uncultured Dysgonomonas sp.: one gene and its partner. The protein of the gene in region 1 interacts with the protein of each later gene in a pairwise test. Links are inferred from orthologs where the notes say so. Each region holds a gene or a part of one and is shown in the gene's direction. Other genes may lie near its edges.

Region 1 (3,987 bases):
TTCCGAGTTCACAGGAGTGCAAGAGGTATATACTTCTTATCAGATACAGCACGGACAATGGAATCCTGTAATGGAATATTACAAGAATGGTTATACGAAAGAAACTTCGGGGGACCTCTTTATCGAGTTACAACCGGGGTATAAAATCGTAAACGAACAAGATGCTTCATTTAAAGAAAAACAAATACGGAACAATGCTATTGTCTGTCCTGTTATATTCTTCGGAAATAATATAAAGGCCGAAAGAATAAAAAGGACTATAAAGGCTACAGAGATAGCCCCTACGGTGTCGTACATCATGCGTATACGTTCACCGAATGCAGCGAGGGAAGAAGCCCTATCGGAATTGCTTTAAAATCTTTAAATCTTGAAACATTAAATTTTGAAATAAATAAACTAAATATATGGGATTCGCTGATATTTTATCATCATTATTCGGGAACAAATCTCAACGCGACTTAAAAGAGATTAATCCATACGTAGACCGCATTAAGGCTGTATACCCGTCGATAGAGAAACTCTCTCATGACGAACTACGTGCCAAAACTGCTGAAATCAGGCAACAGGTACAAGACTATGTGGCCACCGAAAAAAATAAGATTGCCGAACTGAAAGCCGGGGTTGAAGCACTGGAAATAGACCAACGCGAAGACGTTTGGGCAGAAGTGGACAAACTGGAAAAAGAAGTTACCGACAAATATGAAGAAGTACTCGAAAAAGTACTTCCTGAAGTATTTTCAATTGTAAAAGAAACCGCTCGCCGCCTCACAGAAAACGAAGAAGTTATTGTGACTGCCACTGAGTTTGACAAGGAACTTGCAGAAACACATGACTTTGTAAGTATAGATGGTGATAAGGCTGTTTATTACAAACGCTGGACTGCCGGAGGAAACGAAATAGTATGGGATATGATCCACTATGATGTACAGCTCTTTGGTGGAGTTGTGCTACATAAGGGTAAAATTGCTGAAATGGCCACGGGGGAAGGTAAAACGCTGGTAGGTACACTGCCTGTATTCCTCAATGCCCTTACCGGAAACGGTGTGCATGTGGTTACGGTGAATGATTATCTGGCAAAACGTGACTCGGAGTGGATGGGACCGATCTATATGTTCAACGGATTGTCTGTTGATTGTATAGATAAGCATCAGCCGAATTCGGAAGGCCGCCGCAAAGCATATCAGGCAGATATCACATTCGGAACGAATAATGAATTCGGCTTTGACTACCTGCGTGATAATATGGCAATTAACCCATCGGACCTTGTGCAACGCAAGCATAATTATGCGATTGTGGACGAGGTTGACTCCGTATTGATCGACGATGCACGTACTCCACTGATTATATCTGGGCCTATTCCCAGAGGGGAACAACAACTGTTCGAGGAATTCCGTCCGCGTGTAGAAATCATTGTTAAAGCGCAAAGGGATCTTTGTACAAAATTATTGGCAGAAGCCAAAGCAAAAATAGCTTCGGAAGATAAAAAAGAACAGGAAGAAGGAAGTTTGCTTTTGTATCGTTCATTCAAGGGACTTCCTAAAAACAAACCACTCATTAAGTTCTTGAGTGAACCGGGAGTTAAATCTTCCATGTTGAAAACCGAAGAGCATTATATGGCAGAGCAAATGCGCAATATGCATATTGTTACTGACGATTTGTACTTCGTTATTGATGAAAAAAACAACAGTATAGAACTCACTGACAAAGGAATAGACTTACTTACCGGTAATTCTGATGACCCATTATTCTTTGTATTGCCGGATATTGGCGCGCTTCTTTCCGATTTAGAAAATCAGTCGCTGACCGATGCCCAGAAAGCTGAAAAGAAAGACGAGTTGATGCAGAGCTACTCTATCAAATCGGAACGGGTACACACCGTAAACCAATTACTTAAAGCATATGCTTTGTTTGAGAAAGACGACGAATACGTTGTTATGGACAACAAAGTAATGATTGTAGATGAGCAAACAGGCCGTATTATGGATGGCCGCCGTTATTCAGACGGTTTGCATCAGGCTATAGAAGCAAAAGAGCGTGTGAAAGTGGAAGCTGCCACACAAACATTTGCAACTATTACCTTACAAAACTATTTCCGTATGTACCACAAGCTTTCGGGTATGACCGGTACGGCGGAGACAGAAGCAGGAGAGTTGTGGAACATCTATAAGCTTGATGTGGTTGTGATCCCTACCAACAGACCAATCGCACGTAAGGATATGAATGACCGCATCTATAAAACGAAGCGTGAAAAATATACTGCAGTCATCCACGAGATAGAAGAGCTTGTAAATCAAGGCCGAGCTGTACTTGTAGGTACTACTTCGGTAGAAATCTCCGAGTTGTTGAGCAAGATGCTCACCATGCGTAAGATCAAGCATAACGTACTGAATGCCAAGTTACACCAGCGTGAAGCAGAAGTTGTAGCCTTGGCCGGACAACCGGGGGCAGTTACCATTGCTACCAATATGGCTGGTCGTGGTACCGACATCAAACTTGCACCAAGTGTAAAAGAAGCTGGAGGATTGGCTATTATAGGTACAGAGAGACACGAATCGCGCCGTGTAGACCGCCAGTTGCGTGGTCGTGCAGGACGTCAGGGAGACCCGGGCTCTTCTGTATTCTACATCTCACTGGAAGACGATTTGATGCGTCTGTTCGCATCGGAACGTATTGCCGGAATGATGGACCGTATGGGCTTTAAAGAAGGCGAAATGCTTGAACATAACATGCTCAGCAAGTCGGTGGAACGTGCACAAAAGAAAGTGGAAGAAAATAACTTCGGTATCCGTAAACGTTTGCTGGAATACGATGATGTGATGAACTCGCAACGTGAAGTTATTTACAAACGTCGTCGCCATGCACTTATGGGCGAACGTATCGGAATCGATATCGTGAATATGTTCTACGACACTGCCGTGAATATAGTAGAGCAATATGCGGACAACCTTGACTACGAAGGATTGAAGATAGACCTGCTGCGCTTGCTTGCTATTGAAGTTCCGTTCGATGAAGCCAGCTTCCGCACGATGAAATCGGATGCAATGGTAGATCAGATATACGATACGGCAGTTCAGAACTTCAAACATAAGATGGACCGTCTGGCTGAAATCGCAAATCCCGTAATCAAACAGGTTTATGAAGAACAAGGCGATAAATTCGAGAACATACTGATTCCTATTACAGACGGAAAACGCGTTTATAATATATCTTGTAATCTGAAAGAAGCATACGACAGCCAGTCGAAAGATATTATCAAATCGTTTGAAAAGGCAATCGTATTGCATACTATAGATGAAGAATGGAAAGAACATCTTCGTGAGATGGATGAACTTCGCCAGTCTGTACAGAATGCAAGTTATGAGCAAAAAGACCCTCTGTTGATCTATAAACTGGAATCATTCAACTTGTTCAAATCTATGCTTAACAGTGTTAATGGTAAAGCCGTAACAATACTGATGCGCGGACAAATACCTGTACGTGAACCGGAACAGGTACGTCAGGCAGCTCCGGAGCAAAAGACAGATTATAGCCGCTATCGTACCGAACGTAACGAGATGGAAGACGGAAACGCTACTCAGGGAGGAGGACAAAGACCGCCGCAACCACAGGGTGCGCCGAAAATAGCACCCGTACATGTAGATAAAAAGCCGGGAAGAAACGAGCCTTGCTATTGTGGAAGTGGTAAAAAATATAAGAATTGTCACGGTAAAAACGAATGATCTCAGTGCACGAGAGAAATGAATTGGCAGGTTATATTTTGAATGCTTGATTTATCTCTCAAACCTGCTAATAATTAAATATAAAAAGCCCGATGAAATTTAGTATTCATCGGGCTTTTTTGGCATATTATATTTTCTTAATACAAAGAAAATTTGTATCTTAGCATGTTTTTTGAACACTAGAAAATACCTCATTTCGGAGGTACTTCACAAATATTTGAGAATAAAAATTTTATCTTAAAATAATGGCAGAAACAGAGGACAGAAT
Region 2 (2,949 bases), 1.4 Mb from region 1 along the record:
GAATGAAGGATGTATTTACCCGTAATACGAAATTGCAATTCACCTCGATTAATCCGTCGCTCGAGATTGAAGGGGAGATTGTTACATATGAATTGACACCTTTGTCGGTAAAAGAAGATAACTTCTCCGCGGAAACACGTCTGACATTAGGAGTGAAAATGCGATTCAGAAATAATAAAAATCCTCAGGAAGACAAGGAGGAAACGATTACAGCTTACCGTGATTTCTCCAGTAGCCTGATGCTTACCGATGTACAGGATGGATTGATTGATGAGTTGACGAAAGATATTGTAGACCAGATTTTTAATGCGACAATGTCTAATTGGTAGAAAAAAGTAATTAATAATTAAGAATGATGAATTAAGAATTTCAAATCAATTGAGATTTTATATCCTATATTTCTGAATAATTCATCATTCTTAATTCATCATTTTTAATTAAAAAAGTGGATATTCAACAATTCTATAAATTAACCGGAAAAGGCGTAAATCCTTCGCAAGAGGATATACAGCCTTTAAAGGCTTTTGTTGAAGAATATCCATATTCGCAGACGGGTATATTTACTTATCTGAAGTCTGTATATTTATTTGAGTCTGAAAGTTTTCAGGAAGAACTTGGAAGATTAAGTATTTTTGTAAATGACCGTAAGGCTTTATTTTATTATATTTTGAGTGATGAGTACGACTCGTTTTTCCGTCAGACGGGAAAGGCAGAAGTGAGTGAGGATAAGACCAGCTTGTTGCTGAATGCTTTTTTCGAATCGAAGGGAGACAATAATTCAGATATGGAATTGGAGTATAGTATATCGCATTCAAGTCTCGCTACTACAGATTACTTTACTTATATGCAGGTGACTTCTGTAGTAGAGAGTGAAGATGTCCCTGCAGATAAAGAGCCGTCAAGCCTCAAGCATCAGAATATCATAGATACATTCATTACCCGTTCGGAGATGGAAGGCGGTATCCGCATACAAATGAGTGGAGACGACGAGCCTTTGTCGGATGATACGGAAAAAACGGATGAAAAAGATGATGAGCTGGACGAAGATGTATTTTTTACCGAAACATTGGCTAAAATCTACATAAAACAGAAAAAGTATGAGAAAGCATACAAAATTATTAAACACTTAAGTTTGAATTATCCGAAAAAAAATATTTACTTTGCAGACCAATTGAGTTTTTTGGAAAAACTGATTATAAATTCGAAATTTAAAGATACAAAATGATTACACTTATTACTGTATTAATTGTAATTGCAGCGATTGCCTTAGTACTGATAGTTCTTGTTCAAAATTCTAAAGGTGGTGGCCTTTCATCAGGTTTCTCATCATCAAACGCCATTATGGGTGTTCGTAAAACTACCGATTTCCTTGAAAAAGCAACTTGGGGACTAGCCAGTTTCATCATGGTGATGAGTATAGTTTGTGTTATGATCAGGCCGAAAGCGACAACTACTCTTCAACCGGAAGTAGGTGCTCCTGCTCCTGTTAATACAGGTGCTCCTGATATGTCGACAACACTGCCTGCAATACCAAGCAACACTGCGCCTGCTACAGAGCAGCCTGCAACACCTCCTGCTGAATAATCTCAGACTAGAATATAATTAAGATATTGAAGGCTTCTCGTACGAGAAGCCTTTTTTGCGATATAGGTGCGTGTATTTGCCGGATATATTTATCTATACGGTTTTTATGAGCTCTTTGAAAGATTGATGGCCCCATAATTGGCTCTGCCGAATGTTGTTTCCCCAAGGGGGACTTACAATGAAGGTAAAAGTAATAAGTAAAAAAGTGTAACCTTTGTTACCTTTTGCGCCTTAGCGTCTCTGCGTGAAATATTGTTGACTGCTAACTGTTGACTGTTTGCTAATATATCTGTTACCTTTGTTACCTTTGTTACCTTTTATATAGCATCTTTTGTGTAACTATCTGTTTACCTTGCGGTAAAGAGTTTTAGCCACCAAATACACGAAGGAAATCACAAAGGATAAAAAACTGTTACATGTGTTACCTTTTGAAAAAGTTACAAGTAGACAAAATACAAAATATAAGATACAAGTTGCTAACTGATGACTGTTCACTGATAACTGGTATATCTGTTACCTTTGTTACCTTTTAACTAAATAGAGTTAACTAATATGAAATTGTAAGACGGAAATAATGAAAAACCTGTCAGATGTGTCAGATTTTAACTGTATATGGTTAAAATATGTAATTTTACAGAGGGTTATAATTCTTTATATGTCGGTATATCGGCAAGATATTCGAATGTTTGCGTGCTGTAATCCATCCGGCAACAGTAATGGCTGAGTCCGTTGGATACAATCAGGTATTTTACTTTCAGTACGATGTTGTATCTTACTATCTGGTCGAAAACAGCCTGAGTGATTTCCACATCCGGTGATTTATATTCGACTATGACCAGAGGGGAAATCGTTTTATCGTAAACGATGGAATCGCACCTGCGCTTCTGATTATTCAGGTTGATTTGTATCTCGTTAGCTATTAAAGCCTGCGGATACCCCTTCTCTGTGATCAGGTAATTAATGAAGTGCTGGCGTACCCATTCTTCGGGTGTAAGTGTCACAAACTTACGACGTAGCCTGTCGAAAACGCTAAGTCTTCCGTCCGTTTTTTTTACATTTATATTGAAAGGGGGCAGATTTAAATCCAACATTTGTTACCTTTGTTAATCCTGTACAACAAAAAATAAAAGATACTTGTTGTATCTTAAAACAAAAGTAAAGTTAATATGAAAACAAAACAAGAAATTGTAGACAATTGGCTTCCAAGGTATACCAAAAGGCCATTAGAACAGTTTACCAAACATATATTACTTACCAATTTTGCAAAGTATGTAGAGGTGTTTGCCAGTCATTTCAACGTGCCTATTGTAGGGCTCGACGGCAATATGCCGAATGCATCGGCTAATGGTATTACCATTATTAATT

The links.
Region 2: the proteins of secA (region 1) and secG interact in binary tests that used the Escherichia coli proteins (3 or more experiments, as listed by UniProt). The link is inferred for uncultured Dysgonomonas sp. from one-to-one orthologs.

What each region holds. Positions count from the first base shown.
Region 1 is NZ_LT599032.1:168,693-172,679, forward strand. The notes cover bases 10-3,919. They hold secA (preprotein translocase subunit SecA), read left to right. Parts: upstream 10-404; coding sequence 405-3,719; downstream 3,720-3,919. Other genes in these bases: QZL88_RS00710 (alkaline phosphatase family protein), read left to right, coding at 10-355. In the rest of the region: more of QZL88_RS00710, read left to right, coding at 1-9; gyrA (DNA gyrase subunit A), read left to right, coding at 3,965-3,987. UniProt on the Escherichia coli protein: Required for protein export, interacts with the SecYEG preprotein conducting channel.
Region 2 is NZ_LT599032.1:1,564,297-1,567,245, reverse strand. What follows is about bases 31-2,902. They hold secG (preprotein translocase subunit SecG), read left to right. Parts: upstream 31-1,221; coding sequence 1,222-1,584; downstream 1,585-2,902. Other genes in these bases: QZL88_RS06800 (AMP nucleosidase), read left to right, coding at 2,751-2,902; QZL88_RS06805 (type I restriction enzyme HsdR N-terminal domain-containing protein), read right to left, coding at 2,226-2,675; QZL88_RS06815 (hypothetical protein), read left to right, coding at 446-1,225; lptE (LPS assembly lipoprotein LptE), read left to right, coding at 31-329. In the rest of the region: more of lptE, read left to right, coding at 1-30; more of QZL88_RS06800, read left to right, coding at 2,903-2,949. UniProt on the Escherichia coli protein: Subunit of the protein translocation channel SecYEG. Overexpression of some hybrid proteins has been thought to jam the protein secretion apparatus resulting in cell death; while this may be true it also results in FtsH-mediated degradation of SecY.